Regions from separate parts of the Rhizobium sp. AN6A genome, predicted to be linked through region 4. Evidence: riboswitches for the same ligand, from Rfam matches in the RefSeq annotation. Region 4 holds a riboswitch; each other region holds the start of a gene.
What was found. A riboswitch is a leader RNA that binds a small molecule or an ion and turns the genes downstream of it on or off. The one in region 4 is predicted to bind cobalamin.
Positions count from the first base shown of each region.

Region 1: another riboswitch for cobalamin. It lies ahead of nrdH (glutaredoxin-like protein NrdH); the one in region 4 lies ahead of CRO62_RS17505 (DUF1636 family protein).
Region 2: another riboswitch for cobalamin. It lies ahead of CRO62_RS10290 (ABC transporter substrate-binding protein); the one in region 4 lies ahead of CRO62_RS17505 (DUF1636 family protein).
Region 3: another riboswitch for cobalamin. It lies ahead of CRO62_RS22015 (CbtB domain-containing protein); the one in region 4 lies ahead of CRO62_RS17505 (DUF1636 family protein).

Region 1 is NZ_OCNC01000004.1:1,126,015-1,130,184, reverse strand. Features, by position in the region: gene nrdE (class 1b ribonucleoside-diphosphate reductase subunit alpha) at 1-1,907, opposite strand, end outside; gene nrdI (class Ib ribonucleoside-diphosphate reductase assembly flavoprotein NrdI) at 1,895-2,293, opposite strand; gene nrdH (glutaredoxin-like protein NrdH) at 2,306-2,527, opposite strand; cobalamin riboswitch at 2,783-3,007, opposite strand; gene CRO62_RS17980 (nucleoside triphosphate hydrolase) at 3,140-3,769, opposite strand; gene CRO62_RS17975 (ATP-binding cassette domain-containing protein) at 3,766-4,170, opposite strand, start outside.
Region 2 is NZ_OCNC01000003.1:1,377,229-1,381,398, forward strand. Features, by position in the region: gene CRO62_RS10275 (2-hydroxyacid dehydrogenase) at 1-109, opposite strand, end outside; gene argE (acetylornithine deacetylase) at 134-1,258, opposite strand; gene CRO62_RS10285 (GNAT family N-acetyltransferase) at 1,470-2,348, shown strand; cobalamin riboswitch at 2,388-2,624, shown strand; gene CRO62_RS10290 (ABC transporter substrate-binding protein) at 2,789-3,820, shown strand; gene CRO62_RS10295 (FecCD family ABC transporter permease) at 3,817-4,170, shown strand, end outside.
Region 3 is NZ_OCNC01000004.1:1,931,359-1,935,528, reverse strand. Features, by position in the region: gene CRO62_RS22030 (type 1 glutamine amidotransferase family protein) at 1-490, shown strand, start outside; gene CRO62_RS22025 (hypothetical protein) at 597-911, opposite strand; gene CRO62_RS22020 (CbtA family protein) at 916-1,632, opposite strand; gene CRO62_RS22015 (CbtB domain-containing protein) at 1,643-1,825, opposite strand; cobalamin riboswitch at 1,992-2,217, opposite strand; gene CRO62_RS22010 (c-type cytochrome) at 2,309-3,229, opposite strand; gene CRO62_RS22005 (c-type cytochrome) at 3,315-3,749, opposite strand; gene CRO62_RS22000 (LysE family translocator) at 3,865-4,170, opposite strand, start outside.
Region 4 is NZ_OCNC01000004.1:1,022,423-1,026,592, forward strand. Features, by position in the region: gene cobN (cobaltochelatase subunit CobN) at 1-846, opposite strand, end outside; gene cobW (cobalamin biosynthesis protein CobW) at 852-1,889, opposite strand; gene CRO62_RS17505 (DUF1636 family protein) at 1,886-2,272, opposite strand; cobalamin riboswitch at 2,427-2,642, opposite strand; gene cobO (cob(I)yrinic acid a,c-diamide adenosyltransferase) at 2,770-3,387, shown strand; gene CRO62_RS17515 (cobyric acid synthase) at 3,389-4,170, shown strand, end outside.

The sequences.
Region 1 (4,170 bases), 100 kb from region 4:
TAAACGCGGCCGATCTTGCCTTCCTTGCGAATTTCAATCTTCGAGACGATGGGATGGATCGAGGACGTCGAATGGTTGATGTAGGAGATCGAGCCAGTGGGCGGCACGGCCTGAAGGTTCTGGTTATAGAGGCCGGTCTCCATGACGGCCTGCTTCAACGCTTTCCAGTCCTCCTGTGTCGGAATGGAAATGCCGGCTTTCTCAAAGAGATCGCGGACCTTTTCCGTCGCAGGCAGCCATTCCCGGTCGGTATATTTATCGAAGTAATCGCCCGAGGCATATTTGGAGTTTTCAAAGCCCTTGAAACTCTGGCCCCTTTCCGCGGCGAGGCGATTGCTGGCGCGGATGGCGTGATAGGTCACCGTGTAGAAATAGATATTGGTGAAATCGATGCCTTCTTCCGAGCCGTAGAAGATGCGCTCGCGCGCCAGATAGCCATGCAGGTTCATCTGACCAAGCCCGATGGCGTGGCTCGCATCATTGCCCTTTTCCACGGAAGGGACAGACGAGATGTGGCTCATGTCAGAAACAGCCGTCAGCGCCCGGATGGAGGTTTCGATCGTCTTGCCGAAATCGGCCGAATCCATTGCTGAAGCAATGTTGAGCGAGCCGAGATTGCAGGAAATATCCTTGCCCATATGGCTGTAAGAGAGATCGTCGTTGAACTCGCTCGCCTCGCTGACCTGCAGGATTTCCGAGCAGAGATTGCTCATGCTGATGCGGCCGGCGATCGGATTGGCGCGGTTAACCGTATCCTCGAACATGATGTAGGGGTAACCGCTTTCGAACTGGATTTCTGCGATGACCTGGAAGAACTCGCGTGCCTTGATCTTCTTCTTACGGATGCGGCTGTCTGCGACCATTTCCTGATATTTTTCGCTGACGGAAATCTCGGTAAACGGCACGCCATAGACCCGCTCAACATCATAGGGCGAGAACAGGTACATATCCTCGTTGTTTCTCGCGAGTTCGAAGGTGATATCAGGGATCACCACGCCGAGCGAAAGGGTCTTGATGCGGATTTTTTCGTCGGCGTTTTCACGTTTCGTATCGAGGAAACGCATGATGTCCGGGTGGTGGGCATGCAGATAGACCGCGCCAGCGCCCTGGCGCGCGCCAAGCTGATTGGCGTAGGAGAACGAATCTTCCAGCAGTTTCATGACAGGAATGACGCCGGAGGACTGGTTTTCGATCTGTTTGATCGGCGCGCCGGCTTCGCGAATATTGGTCAAGGACAGTGCTACGCCACCGCCACGCTTGGAAAGCTGCAATGCTGAATTGATGGACCGGCCGATGCTTTCCATATTGTCTTCCACACGCAGCAGAAAACACGAAACCAGTTCACCACGGCTTTTCTTGCCGGCGTTGAGAAAGGTCGGGGTTGCTGGCTGGAAGCGGCCGGAAATGATTTCATCCATCAGATCGCGGGCAAGCTGCTCGTCGCCACGCGCCAGAGCCAGCGCCACCATGCAGACGCGGTCCTCATAACGCTCCAGGTAACGCTTTCCGTCGAATGTCTTCAGCGTATAGGACGTATAATATTTGAAGGCGCCGAGGAATGTCGGAAAACGGAACTTTCTGGCATAGGCCTCGTCGTAGAGGTCACGGACGAAATTGAAGGAATACTGGTCCAGCACCTCCTGTTCGTAATATCCCTCGGTCACGAGATAATCGAGCTTTTCCCTGAGATTATGGAAAAACACCGTGTTCTGGTTGACGTGCTGGAGGAAATATTGCCGTGCCGCAAGGCGGTCCTTGTCGAGCTGGATCTTCCCGTTTTCATCGTAAAGGTTCAGCATCGCGTTCAGCGCGTGATAGTCCAGTCCCGCGTCCAGGTGTTTCTGCGCGGCGGTTACTTGTTGTTTGGCATCCGTGTTGCGCACCGCGCTCGAGGTCAGCGTGTCCAAAATCGTTCCAATCCATGATTGACGTTGGCGACATCTTCCTCCGTGCCGAGAAGCTCGAAGCGGTAGAGAAACGGCACCGCGCATTTACGCGACACGATATCTCCGGCGGATGCGAAAGCTGCGCCAAAATTCGTATTTCCCGCCGCGATGACGCCGCGAATGAGATTTCGGTTTGAGGGCTCGTTCAAAAACCGGATAACCGGTTTCGGTACCGCTCCTTTCATGCCGCCGCCCCCATAGGTGGGGGTGACGAGAACATAGGGCTCCGACACGTGAGGAACGTCTTCCTCGGCGCCGAGCGGCAGGCGAAGCAATCGTCGCCCCAGTTTCTGAAGGAAGCGATGAGTGTTCTCAGACCGGCTGGAATAATAGACGATCAGCCCCATCGCACCGCCTCCTCAGCTGATCGAGCCAATCATGTCCGGACGGAAACCCGCCCAATGGCGTTCGCCGGCAACGACCACGGGAACCTGCATGTAACCAAGGCCGCGAACGCGATCGAGGGCATCCGCATCTTCGGAGATATCGACGATCTCATAGCTGACGCCGATGCGGTCAAGCGCACGATAGGTGGCAGTGCACTGGACGCAGGCGGGTTTGCTGTAAACGGTGACGGTCATTGTTTCCTCTTTCGAAGCCGCCTTTACGCACGGCTCAACATTGCCCGCCTGCAATCGCAAGCGGGTGGCGACGGTTCTCTCATTCTGGCGAGGCGCGCGGCTTAGGCCGCGTAAGATCGCTGTCTACGCCGACGAGCGTAGAAACTCATAAAAATGCACTGGCATGACTTCACCCCGAAGCTTGTTCTGGAGGGGGCAGAAAAGGGCGCACGCAATTCATTTGCGTCATACACCTTCCTTCCGGACACCCCGCCCGTGGACGTTTTCGCTCAAGGCAGGTCTCCTGACTTGCGGGTCAAAACATCCATTCCCACCTTCCCGGAGCTTTTAGCTCCAGTGGCTCAAATCGGAACGATGCTCACCGCTTACAGTTGCGGGGGCAGTTTCGGCATTGCTTCACCATAATGGTGTTGCGCACCGAATTCCCGTCTTAGCTCCCGACGCTTGCGAATCGAAAGAACCTTGAACACCACATATAGTATATGAGGAATTTTTTTCGTCAATAATTAGACATGCCAAAGCCCCACCCTGTGGATCAAAAAGATTCAACACATGGTCAACAAAGGCTTAACGGGAAATGCTCGATGCCGCCTACGGACGGAAGCGGCGGGTTTATTCCCAGATATCGATGCGAATATCGGCGGGGCGGGAGTTCTCGATCACCCGCTTTCCGTTGGGAAGATCGTTTTCGAAAAGTTTGGCGTGAATCTCGGTCGCATCGAGACCATAGCCCTGCCATCTATCCCTCAGGCGTTCCTCGAGCACCGCAACGGATGGGCCTACGAAGACGGTAAGATCGAAGCTGCCGGAAAGCTTCGTCCACGGCGCCTCGTTCAACAGCAGATAGTTGCCTTCGGCAAGGATGAAGCGTGTCTCGGGCGCGATGGCGCGAGCGGAGGCAATGGCTATTTCGCGGGAGCGGTCAAAAACCGGGACAAGAACTTCCTGCCCGCCCTGACGAACTGCGGAGACGATATCAAGAAAGCCGCGCACGTCGAAGGTTTCCGGTGCGCCTTTTCGCGGCAAGAGCCCCCGTTCTTCGAGAATACCGTTATCCATATGGAAGCCGTCCATGGGCAGGACAGCCGCAGCCTCGCCGCCCGCCACGAGGGCACCGCACAGGGCATCCGCCAGCGTAGATTTGCCGGCCCCAGGGGGACCGGCAATGGCAATGATAAAACGAGATTTATCCTCTGCCCGCCGAAGAACGTCTTCGACGATCGTTTCAAGCTTCAGCGTCATGCGGCCAGCGTTTCCTTTGGCGCTTCCTTGGCGCCCGTCATGAAGGCGACAGCGTCGGACATGGTATAGTCCTTCGGATTGATGACGCACAAACGCTTGCCCAGCCGATGAATATGAATCCGGTCAGCAACCTCGAAAACATGCGGCATGTTGTGCGAGATGAGAACGATCGGTAGCCCTCGCGAGCGCACATCCAGAATGAGCTCGAGAACGCGGCGGCTTTCCTTGACGCCGAGCGCCGCCGTCGGTTCGTCAAGGATGACAACCTTGGAGCCGAAGGCGGCTGCACGCGCCACCGCAACACCCTGGCGCTGGCCACCGGAGAGGGTTTCCACCGCCTGATTGATGTTCTGGATCGTCATCAGGCCGAGTTCAGAGAGTTTCTCACGGGCAAACTTTTC
Region 2 (4,170 bases), on a different contig from region 4:
GATCGACAGTTGACGCATCCATCGAAAACGGCAGACCAGGCAGTTCTGCAGCCAGAGCCTGCCGGAAAATTTCGCCACGCTTGGCATCGGAATTGAAGAGAAACGTCATCTGAAATCTATGCTTCCCGAAGGTTCAAGCCGTACAGCGGCTTGCGAGTGTTTCCAGCATCGACTGGCAGGCCGAAAGTTCGCCCGTCGCTATGAACTCGTCCGGCTTGTGGGCGCGGCCGATATCCCCCGGTCCACAGATGATGGCGTCGATGCCTGCCGCCTGGAACAGCCCCGCCTCCGTGCCGTAGCTGACGGCGGCGAGACAGGGGGTGCCGGTCAATTCCTCCAGAAGCAGAACAAGCGGAGCATCGGCTGCAAGCGAAAGCGCCGGGTAATCGCTCATAGGCGTCCATTCGATATCGACACCCTTTGCTGCAAGAGCCTCGACGCTTGCGCGAACCGGCCCGAGCAGTTCCAGCGGCGATGTGCCGGAAATTGCCCGCGCTTCCAGCTCGATGGCCGAGAAATCGGGGATGATGTTGATCGCCTGGCCGCCCTTCATCGTGCCGATCTGCAGCGAGGAATAGGGCGGCTCGAAGGTCGCTTCAAAGGGGCCTTTCGTCAGCTCATGTGTCGTCTCCACGGCCTTTGCCATGATGCCGGTCATCAGGTGAATGGCATTCACCCCCTGATCAGGGCGTGACGAATGGCCGGAACGGCCACGGATGGTAATGCGAGCTGCTGCTTTACCCTTGTGTGCACGAACCGCCCGCATATTGCTGGGCTCGCCGATGATTGCGCCCGCCGGCTGGGCGCACAGTTCAGGCAATCTGGCGAGAAGATGCGGAACGCCACGGCAACCCGCCTCCTCGTCATAGGAAAAGGCGATATGCACGGGACGTTTCAGCGCCATGCGCGCAAATGCAGGTGCCGCGGCGAGAACCGTGGCCAGAAAACCCTTCATGTCGGTGGTTCCGCGCCCGTAGAGACGATCATTTTCCGCCCGCAGCGTAAAGGGATCGGAAGACCATTCCGGCTCGCTGGCGGGCACGACATCCATATGGCCGGACAAAACATATCCGGCGCGATCGGCCGGGCCGAAGGTGGCGAAGAGATTGGCGCGGTCGCCCTCCGGTCCCGCAAGCAGCGATACTTTGGCGCCGTGGCTTTCAAGATAATCGGCGATCCAGCCGGCAATATCGCCATTGGCGGTTCCAACGACCGACGGGAAACCGACGAGACGCTCAAGGATTTCGATTGCGTTCAATGGTCGTCTCCGCTGACCGGATTGTCATCCCGAAAGCTTAGAATGGACTGCGACGTTTATCTGCTGAAATGCGGATGATTTCGGTAGATTGTTGTGACCTTCCAGTGCTTTCAGAAAATTCGTGCTGGCGTAACCGGCTACCGTCGGATGTCGTGGGCTAGGCCGGAACCGGATGAAGGTTGTGAGCCGTAGGGGATGAGGGCCGTTGGTTATGGACCTGCTCAAAGTCGATAGTTTCGAGCTGCGGACCGTGGATATCGCGGACGTGGATGCCGACCATCTGCATGCACTCTCCATGGCCGTCGGATGGCGATATCACGCGAATGAATGGTGTTTTCTGCGGCAATGCGGCGTGGGTCTCGCTGCGCTCGATGAGATCGACCGTGTTGTCGCAACCGCGATGCTCTTTCCCTATGATCAGGGGTTTGCAACGCTTGGCATGGTCATTGTTTCCCCCCGTTTGCAGGGGCAGGGCGTAGCACCATGGCTGGTGCAGAAACTTGTCGCGAAATTCCCCCCTGTCTCCCTGCGGTTGAACGCGACGGGAGCGTCGCGGCGGCTGTTTTCAAGGTTGGGCTTTGCCGGCGATGCGGAAAAAGTATATCTCTTCCGGGGAAGGGCGAATTGCCTTTTCGAGATACCGCCGCCCGGCAGAAAACAACGAATAGAGCCGTTATCCGCAGGTCATCTGACTGATGTGGTGGAACTAGACCGGGCGGCTTTTGGCGTTTCGCGCCGGAACGTTTTGCAGCGACTTTTGACGCAGAATACGGGTTACGGTGTGTTTGAGGCGGACCGTCTTATCGCTTTTGCGCTGCGCCGTGCGGCGGGGCGGGGCCACATTATCGGTCCGGTCGTTGCGGGTGCGGACATGGATGCGATTGCGCTTGTGAGGCGGCATTTTACCGATCTGGACGATGAGCTGGTGCGCCTCGACACCATCAGCGACAACAGTCTCTTTATTGATTTTATTGCGCAATCCGGGCTGGTGGTGATTGAAACCCTTACCACCATGTCCAAAGACGCGCCGCAACCAGCGCCTTCCGGCGCTACAAAAATTTTCGCTCTGGCAGGCCCGTCTTTGTGCTGAACTTCAGCACTATCGCAATTGACGCCCCGTCGCTTGCCCCTTATGTCAGAAAGCGACGGTTCCTGAAGCCGAAGGGCAAAGGGATTAATAGGGAACATGGTGCGGGTGATTTCTATCGCCCAATGCCGTGGCTGCCCCCGCAACTGTAAGCGGATTGCCGTTCATCCTCGTGACGCCTGAAAAGCGTCATGCCACTGCACCGTTCAAGGTGCGGGAAGGCAGATGAACGGCGTATATTCGTGAGCCAGGAGACCTGCCGTCATAATATTGACCATCGTTACGGGCGGGGATGCCCGGAAGAGGAGCTGATTATGACCTTTCCGTCCTCGGAAACGTATTTAGAGTCCCGTTCTCCATCTCCACACTTGTTGTCGCTCTGTCACTACGCGTTTTGACGCGCGGCCTGCGGATCACGCCACTTTATTTAGACTGGAGAACATATGTTTCATTTCAAACGCCTGCCGGTTTCCGCCGGTCTTCTGGCTGTCGCATTAGCGACCTTACCCCCCGGTGCCGCTCAGGCTGCCGAAACCACCTATCCGCTGACGATCAATAGCTGCGGTCACGAAATCACCTTCAAGCAGGCGCCCGCCCGCACAGTATCGGTCGGCCAGAGCACGACCGAGGTTCTCTATCTGCTCGGCGTGGCCGACAAGGTGGTGGGCACGGCGCTGTGGATCGGCCCGGTTCTGAAGGGTTACGAAGACGCCAATGCCAAGGTGGAGCGGCTTGCCGACAATGATCCGAGCTTCGAGGCGGTGGTTGGCAAGAGGCCGGACCTCGTGACGACGCAGTTCCAGTGGCAGATCGGTCCCGAAGGCGTTGTCGGAACACCGGAGCAATTCGCCGAACTCGGTATTCCCGTTTATACCTCGCCTGCCGATTGCATGGGCAAGGACAATTCCGGCGGCGGCGACGGCGTGCGCAAGTCCGTTTTCACCATGGACCTGATTTACCAGGAGGTCCGCGACCTTGCGAAAATTTTCAACGTGCAGGATCGCGGCGAGGAAGTCGTTGCCGACCTGAAAAAGCGTGAGGAAGCCGCCCGCGCCAAGATCGCTTCGGCGAATGGCAAGATTTCAGCAGTCTTCTGGTTCTCCAGCGCCGAGCTGGATATCGATCCTTACGTGGCGGGCCGCAATGGTGCGCCGGGTTACATCATGTCCGCGCTCGGGCTGAAGAACGTTATCGAAAGCGATGAGGAATGGCCGACTGTTGGCTGGGAAACCATCGCCAAGGCCAATCCGTCCGTGATCGTTGCCGGCAAGATGGACCGCCGGCGTTTCCCCGCCGATGACGTCGCCGTCAAGCTCAAGTTCCTCGCTACCGATCCGGTTGCCAGCATCATGCCCGCCGTCAAGGCGGCCCATGTCTTCGAAATGGACGCGCAGGCGATGAACCCGACTATCCGCACGATCGAAGGCATTGAAACGCTGGCTGAGGCGATTTCCACAGCCGGTCTCGCCAAGTGAACGGTTTTTCCGTCAATCTTGGCAGGGCGGGTCTGGCATTTGCCGCACTCGCCCTGCTGCTCGTCGCGCTGATTGGCGGTGCGGCCATCGGCGAGACTGCCATTCCGTTCGACGTGGTGGCAAAGACCATTGCCAATCGTGTTTTTCATGCGGGTTATCCGCTGGAGCCGCTGGATGAGGGCATCGTCTGGAGTTACCGTCTCAGCCGCGCCGTTGTTGCCGCGTGCTGTGGCGCCTCGCTGGCGCTGGCCGGTGCGGTGCTTCAATCACTCCTGCGCAACCCGCTCGCCGATCCCTATATCCTCGGTATTTCAGCAGGCGCCTCAACCGGGGCAGTGGCCGTGGCGCTT
Region 3 (4,170 bases), 910 kb from region 4:
CTATCTCGGCGTCGAGATCGTTTACGCAACCCCGGACGGCCAGCCCGTGGTTTCAATGGGCGGGCTCAGCGTTACGCCCGACACATCCTATGACGCGCTTGATCCTGCTAACATCGATGCGCTCGTCATTCCCGGCGGCCTCAGCTGGGAAAAGGGAACGGCTGCCGATCTTGGCGGGCTGGTACAGCGGTTTCGCGAGAAGGGCCGACTGGTTGCCGGCATCTGCGCGGCTGCCAGCGCGCTTGCAGGCACGGGCGCCCTTGATGACGTCGCCCATACCGGCAATTCGCTCGCCTCTCACAAGGCCTATCCGTCCTATCGCGGCGAAGCGCTCTATCGCGACCAGCCGAAGGCGGTCAGCGATGGCGGCATCGTAACCGCAGCCGGCAGTGCACCGGTCAGTTTCGCAGTGGAAATTCTGAAACACCTCGGCCTCTTTGGTCCGGAAGCCGAGGCGGAACTTCAGGTTTTTACGGCGGAACACCGGTGAAGCTCACCTTGGTGTCGAGAGTTTTGCAGATCCTCTCATCGTCATTCCTGTGCCTGTCACAGGAATGACGGCGCGCAAAGCATGAGCGTCCAGACAATATCGCGCATTACCCGCGATCAAGCACCCTGCACGCGCGGGGCGCAGGCTCCGCTCCCTCCCCCGCAATCGCACGGCGGATATCGCGGCTGTTGAGATGCAGACTGCGACCGGCCGGCAAAGCCGAGCGTTTTATCTTGGCAAGGGCTGCGGCCGTAAAGGCAGCCTCATTCTCATGAAAATAGGCGAGCGCCGCTTCCCGTTCCGGGCTGACGCCGAGGACTGCCTTGAAAGCAAGGCGATGCACGGCGCAGGAAGCGCCGTGACCGGGAACGGCAAAACGCAGCGCATCGAGTTCGTCACTCCATTCGGCTGCGTCCTGCATGGTTTCAAGCCGACTGGAAGCGTTTCAGGAAGAACGCGCTCAATGTTCCGAGCAGGGCCCAGAAGACAAAGCTGGTCACGGTGGCGGCAACGATGAACTGGCGTTCCAGCGGCAGCGGTGCCAGCGCATGTTCACCTTCCGGCGGCAGGGGCGCGCCCACCACATGGGGTGCAACGATCAACACCAGTGCGAGCACGATTGTCCAGGGTTCGCGCCGGAACGCGATCAGCGCAATGCCGCCTGCGGTTGCCGCAACCGTCGAAAGCCACCAGATCTGCCGCGCCTCAAGCGCGGCGGCCGGGCTGCCCGGCAGTTCCGGCGGCAGGCCGATCATCGGCGCAAGCATGACGGCGGCAAAACCGGCCACACCCCACAAAAGGCCTTCGCGCCAGCCGGCATTGGTGCCGCGCAGCGAGATGAGGCCGGTCAGCACCAGCGCATAACCGATGGCGGTCAGCACGTTGGCGGCGACCGTATAGGCGGTGCGCTCGAAGCCGTCGGCCGGAGACCAGGCTTCCTCATTATGTTCGTGCGCGGGAATGGCAGCGCCGGTCGTGGCCGGAGCATCATGGCTGTGGGGCGCTTCGCCACCGGCATTTTCATAGGTTTCCGCCTTCAGGATCAGCGGCGTGGTGCCGAAAGCCTGCATGGCCGAAACGGCGAAGCCGCCAACGATGCCGACGAGGACGGCGGTAAAAACGATATTGCGAAAGAACGACATGCTTTCCCCCTCAATGGCAAGGGAAAGCATTGGCATGACGTGTGTCATGCGCGGCGTTGTGAACGGCTTCCACATGCGAAAAGCCGACAAAACCGACGACGAACAGGCCAAGCACGATCGCCGTCAGCGATTGCGCGAAGCTGCCCGTTTTTGCTGAAACGGCGGCATTTGCCGTATTCTGGTTGATGGACATGGTGACCCCTCTTACGGCGCGACCCCGCGCCTTTAGACGCGGCGGAACGGCAAAACGCCGTGCAGCCGCATGCGATACACTTCACCACGGGGATACGAGACTGACACAGGGCGGCACGTTCAAGCGCCACCACCCTGAAATTCCGCTCTTCCGGACACCCCGCCGGCATGGACATTTCTGTGATGGCAGGTCTCCTGGCTTACGGGTCAAAACCTGAAACACCTTCCCGGCATTGCCCTCGCCCATATCCGGCGAGATGCTTACCAGTGGCATTTCGTTTCAGGCTCTCCGCTCACAGTTGCGGGGGCAGCCACGAATGAGGATGTCTCCCTATCGTGTTCCCTTTTCACCTTCCGGAACGCCCGGAAGGAACCATCACAGGATCGTTATCCGATGGGTGCGGGTGGGAGTCAATGGCAGGCCGGCGTGAGAATTGCGCACTGTTGCTGGATGCCGGATCAAGTCAGGCATGACGGCAAAGGGCTACCGCGCCGGGATGGCCTTCAGATAGGCGGCGATCGCATTGCGGTCATCGGCGGTCAGATGCGCCATATTCTGCTGGACCTTGACCATGGAGCCGCCGACGCTGTCGAATTCCGGGGTGAAGCCGGTTTCCAGATAGTTGGCAATATCGGCCGCCTCCCAGCTTCCTACGCTCTGCGAGCCGGGGGTGATATCGGGAATGCGGCCCTCGCCTTCGGGATTGGGACCACCGGCCAGCCATTTGCCATCCAGAAAACCGCCAAGCGCATTGCGCGGCGTGTGGCATTCGCCGCAATGGCCCGGGCCTTCCACCAGATATTGGCCGCGCAGCAATTCGGCATTGGCATCGGCAAGCTCGACGCGGGGTGGCGCGGATGTATCGAAATAGAGGAATTTCCAGCCGCCCAATGCCATGCGCATGTTGAGGGGGAACGGCAGTTCGTGATCCGGCGCATCATTCTGGCTGGCGGGCAGAACCCGCAAATAACCGAAGAGGTCGTTGATGTCCTTCTGCGTCATGCGGGCATAGGAGGCGTAAGGGAAGGACGGGTAGAGATGTTCGCCGTTCTTGCCGACGCCGCGCGTCATCGCATCGCCGAATTCCGAAAGCGTCCAGCCGCCAATGCCATGCTGAGGATCGGAGGAAATATTGGGCACATGAAAGGTACCGAAGGGGCTTTTCAGCGCCTGCCCGCCCGAGAGCGTCAAAAGCGCATCGCCCTTGGCATCTGGTGCCGCATGGCAACTTGCGCAGCCGCCCGCCCAGAACAGCGTTTCGCCATTGGCAAGGTCCGGCTCGCCAAGGCTCACCCAGTGGCTGGGTGCCTGACGCAAAGGCGCAGTGACCCAGGCGAAAATGCCGAAACCGGCAATGGCCGCCACCGCGATCCCGCCCGCGAGCTTCGTCCAAATGGAGGCCATGACCCCTCTCCCCATTATCACCTGATGAGATCAGGCGTCATTCCCGCTGAAAAAACGCCGCCGGGAAGCGGCGTTCTTAATAGGATTATTTCTTAAGACGGTAGGTCTGGTGGCAGGCACCACAATCGGCACCGAGGGTCTGCATGGCGGTGGTCACACCTGCCTGATCGGCCGGAAGGCTGGCAAGAACCTTGTCCGCATCGGCACCGAGCTTGGCGGCCTTGGACTTGAAGTCATCGAAATTTTCCCAGATCGCGGGTGCCGCAGCACTGCCGGTCTCGCTGCCTGGGGGAAACTGGTCGGGGAAAGCCTTGGCGTTGGTGCTGATGGTCGTCACGGCAGCCTTTACGACTTCGGCGTCATAAGGCTTCTGGCCCTTGGAGATGGCAGCAAGCGCACCCATGGAGCCGCCGATCTGCTTCATCATGCCTTCACGTTTTTCGACTTCGCCGGCAGCGTAGACCGCTCCGGCGCAAAGACAGCCGAAAAGCATGGCCGCCGCGATGGTTTTCAGTTTCATACACTCTCTCCTTGATTCCGGCAGATGCCGAACGCGCGATAACGGCGCGAGGATGCCCTTTCCGCATGGCGAAAAGAAGTCACATTGCAGTGAATTTCCCCAAGAAAACAGAAGTCTAGGAGAGTGCTTCCCAAAGCGTAACCAGGGCTGCGGCAATCAGCATGAAACCGGCGGCGCGGCCGATGAAAATCGTCGCGGCAGGCGAGGAAACGAGCCATGCCCGGCTTTTATCCGCCGTCAGCGCCAGAGCGCCATAGACCGTGAACTGCGTGATGGCCACCATCGCGCCCATTACCAGCCCCTGCATCCAGATTGGACCATAGTCCGGTTTGAGGAATTGCGGATAGATCGCCATCATGAAGAGATAGGCTTTCGGATTGGAAAGGCAGGTGAGCACGGCCCGCCAGAACGCCTTTCTGAC
Region 4 (4,170 bases):
AAACAGGGTTTTACCGCTGTCGTCCATCTGACTGGCAAAAGCCGTGGCGGCAACTATGGCGGCGGGCTGGAGTTTGGGCAGTACGGTTTCGAGAAAGCGGATCGCCTCCCCATCCTTGAGGCCGCTGACGAAAATCGGCAATGGCGCAAAACCACGCTGAGAGAGCGCGTTAAAAAGCGCATCCACGGGCGCCGCATCGGCCGCAAGAAGCATGGAGCGGTAAAAGAGAATGGGAAGCACAGCTGCACCGGCGGGAAAACCGGCGCAGGCTTCCGCCTGATCCACGACGCCTTTACCGGGCCGGTAAAAGCCGGCTTTCGGCAGCGGTTGAGCCTCTATATCTGGCCATGCGTCACCATTTGCAAGGGCAGCAAGACCAGTGACAAGCCGGTCCATATTTTCCCGCCCGCCCTCGCGGAAGAAGGCGAGGACCGACGCCAACGTCTGGCGATCAACGGTCGAGGCCGCTTCGAGCTTTTCGTCTCTCTCACTGCATTCACCCGGCAGGAGCATAAGTTTTATGCCGCGTCGCCGAGCCATCGTGCTGAGCTGATCGACGCCGTAGCGCCAGCGCTCCGCGCCACCGAGAATCCGGATAAGGATCACACGGGCATGTTCGACCGTCTTTTCGATCCACAGATCGACCGACATCGGATGCCGAAGCTCGGAGAGGTTGGCGGCAGACAGGGACGGAAGCGCGCCCCCTGCCTGCCGCCATGCCTGTTCCAGCCCGGCAAGATCGCTTGCCGAAAAAGACAGCATCACCACATCCGATCTCGGCTGGTTGAGATCAACCGGCTCGATCAGGTCGTCCAGAGACGATGATGTGGTGGCGAGAATGTGCATCTCTATCAGGCGGCCAGCATCTGTTCGATCTTTTCGCGGTTGAGGCCCTTTTCGCCTATGACGACGAGGCGGCTGCGGCGTTCTTCACCGGCCGCCCAAGGGCGGTCGTAATAATGGTTGACGCGGCTACCGACTGCCTGCACCTGCAGGCGCATCGGCTTGGTGGATACTTCGACGAAACCTTTGATGCGCAGAACATTTTCCGCAGCCGCCGTCTCGGCGATACGAGCCGCCAGCGCTTCCGGATCGGTCACGGCCGGCAGATCGATGACGAAGCTGTCGAAATCGTCATGTTCGTGGTCGAGTTCACCATCGTGATGGGTGCGACGATTTTCGATATCCTCTTCAACCGCAAGACCGAGGCCGATCAGCACGGCCGGATCGATGGCGCCATTCGAGGCGACGACGATCTTTGCGGCCCGCGGCAAATGTTCGAGAATATGAGCTTTCGCCTTTTCCAGACCGGCACTATCGAGCAGATCCGCCTTGGTCAGCACGATAAGATCGGCACAGGCGATCTGATCCTCGAAAACCTCTTCGACCGGATCGTCGTGATCGAGCGCTTCGTCATTTGCGCGCTGGGCGGCAAGTGCTTCCATGTCATGCGCCACCTGCCCCTCGGCAAGGGCAGCGCCATCCACGACAGCCACAACAGCGTCAACCGTCACGCGGCTCTTGATGGCCGGCCATTGAAATGCCTGCACCAGTGGCTTGGGCAGGGCAAGGCCGGAGGTCTCGATGAGGATATGCTCCACCTTCGGCTGGCGGCTCAGAATCTGTTCGATTGCTGGCTGGAAATCATCCGCCACCGTGCAGCAGATGCAGCCATTGGCCAGCTCAACGATGTTTTCCTCCGGGCAGCTCTCAATGCCGCATCCCTTGAGGATATCGCCATCGATGCCGATATCACCGAATTCGTTGACGATGATGGCAAGCCGCTTGCCATCAAGCTTTTCGAGAAGACCGCGCAGCAGCGTGGTTTTTCCAGCCCCCAGAAAGCCGGTGACGATGGTGCAGGGAACGCGGTCCAGAAGGGTGCTCATGATCTCTCCTCGGTAAAATCGAATGGGGGAATGCGCGCCACCATGCCGCGCTTCAGTGTGTCGGGGCGGCCGCGCCAGGGCATCAGGCCATCTGAGGAGGCGGCCAGCATTTGCGCGCCCGTGAGCAGGTCTTCCGCATCGTTGGGCGTCAGCCCGCCGAATACATAGGACCAGCCATCGGCACCGCGCAACACGGCACTGAGGCCGCGTTTGCAATTGGCAAGACAATTGACGGAGCGAACATCGATGTCGGAGTCACGCGCTTTTGCGATGGCAGCTTCCGCAAGGATGGTGCCGGGGCGGGGCTCCGCATTGGGATCGGTGTCGTCGCGACAGCTTCGGCAGACAAAAACGACCACGCCGGAAGCTGTGTTGACTTCCATTGTCCCGTCCGCACAAGAAGATGTTGTGGTAATATCCAAACCGTTCCGCTTTCCGCGCCTTTAAACTCATCGGGGTGCGGATGTCGAAAACAGCGCACTGAGAAGCGCGGCTGCAAATAAATTCGACCGGCTGACCGGAGCACCCCGCCCGGCAGACGTTTTTTCCTGAAACGGCAGGTCTCCTGGCTTGCGGCTTTAAAACACCCTGCACCACCTTCCCGGACCAATTTTATGGTCTAGTGGCTTCATAGTGCGGGCTTACCGCTTACAGTTGCGGGGGCAGCCACGGAATGACCCGGTATGGGGTGGAACCGTGTTCCCTCTTAGCTTTTCCCGTTGCCGGGAAAAGACCGTCAGTGCCTTACCCTTAGGCTGAACGGGCGTGACGGTCAATGCTGCCGGCTTGTCGATTGCCGGGTGCGGCAAATTGAGTATAGTCGCCGCTCCGAATGGCGGGGGCATACGGTCCCGCGCCGCTGGACGAGAAGGAAAACGCGATGACACGCGATATCAGCGACAGCGAAGCCGAACGCCACCGGCAGAAAATGGTCAACCGCAAGACGGTTCAGGATGCCGAAGTCGCGGAAAAGACCATCGAAAAAGGTCTGCTGATGATCAATACCGGCCCTGGCAAAGGCAAGTCCACGGCCGCTTTCGGTCTTGCTTTACGCATGCTCGGCACAGGGCGGCGGGTCGGCGTCGTCCAATTCATCAAGGGCGCATGGTCGACGGGTGAACAGCAGGCCCTGGCTTTGTTCGGCGACAGGGTGGAATGGCGCACCATGGGCGAGGGATTTACCTGGGACACGCAGGACCTGAAGCGCGATGTCGCGGCAGCTAAAAAGGCCTGGGACGAAGCGAAAGCACTGATGGCTGATGAGACGATCGGATTGCTGGTTCTCGACGAACTGAACATTGCGCTCCGCTACGATTATCTGCCGCTGGAAGAGGTCGTCGAAACGCTTTCCAACCGTAGACCCGATCTGCATGTCATCGTTACCGGCCGCAACGCCAAACAACCGTTGATCGACGCTGCCGACATGGTGACGGAAATGACCCTCGTCAAACATCACTTCAAGGCGGGCGTAAAGGCGCAGGCCGGGATAGAATACTGACATGACTGCACGTGTGCTGATGTTTCAGGGAACCGGCTCCGATGTCGGCAAATCGCTGATGGTGGCTGGCCTTGCCCGCGCCTTCGTCAGGCGCGGCCTGTCCGTCATGCCGTTCAAGCCGCAGAACATGTCGAACAATGCGGCGGTCACCGCCGATGGCGGCGAGATCGGTCGCGCGCAGGCGCTGCAGGCGCGTGCAGCAGGCGTTCCGCTGTCGGTTCACATGAACCCTGTGCTTTTAAAGCCGCAGAGCGAAACCGGCGCACAGGTCGTCGTACAGGGCAAAATTGTCGGCAATGCCAAGGCTGCCGATTACCAGCACATGAAAGCCGGGCTGATGCCGCGTGTGCTGGAGAGCTTCGAGCACCTGAAACAACAGGCCGATCTGGTGCTGGTGGAAGGGGCGGGAAGTGCTTCCGAAATCAACCTCCGCGCCAACGACATCGCCAATATGGGTTTTGCCCGCGCCGCAGATGCTCCCGTGATCCTGATCGGCGATATCGACCGGGGCGGGGTCATCGCCAGCCTCGTGGGCACAAAAACCGTTCTCGAACGCGATGATGCCGCGATGATAGAGGGCTTCATCGTGAACCGCTTTCGCGGTGACCCTACGCTGTTTTCAGACGGCATGCAGATGATCGCGGAAAAGACCGGCTGGGCGTCCATCGGGCTATTGCCGCATTTTTCCGATGCTGCGAAATTGCCAGCGGAGGACGCCCTTGGGCTTACCGGCCCGGCGCAACAAAAGCCCGGCGCGAAAATCCGCATTGCCGTGCCGATCCT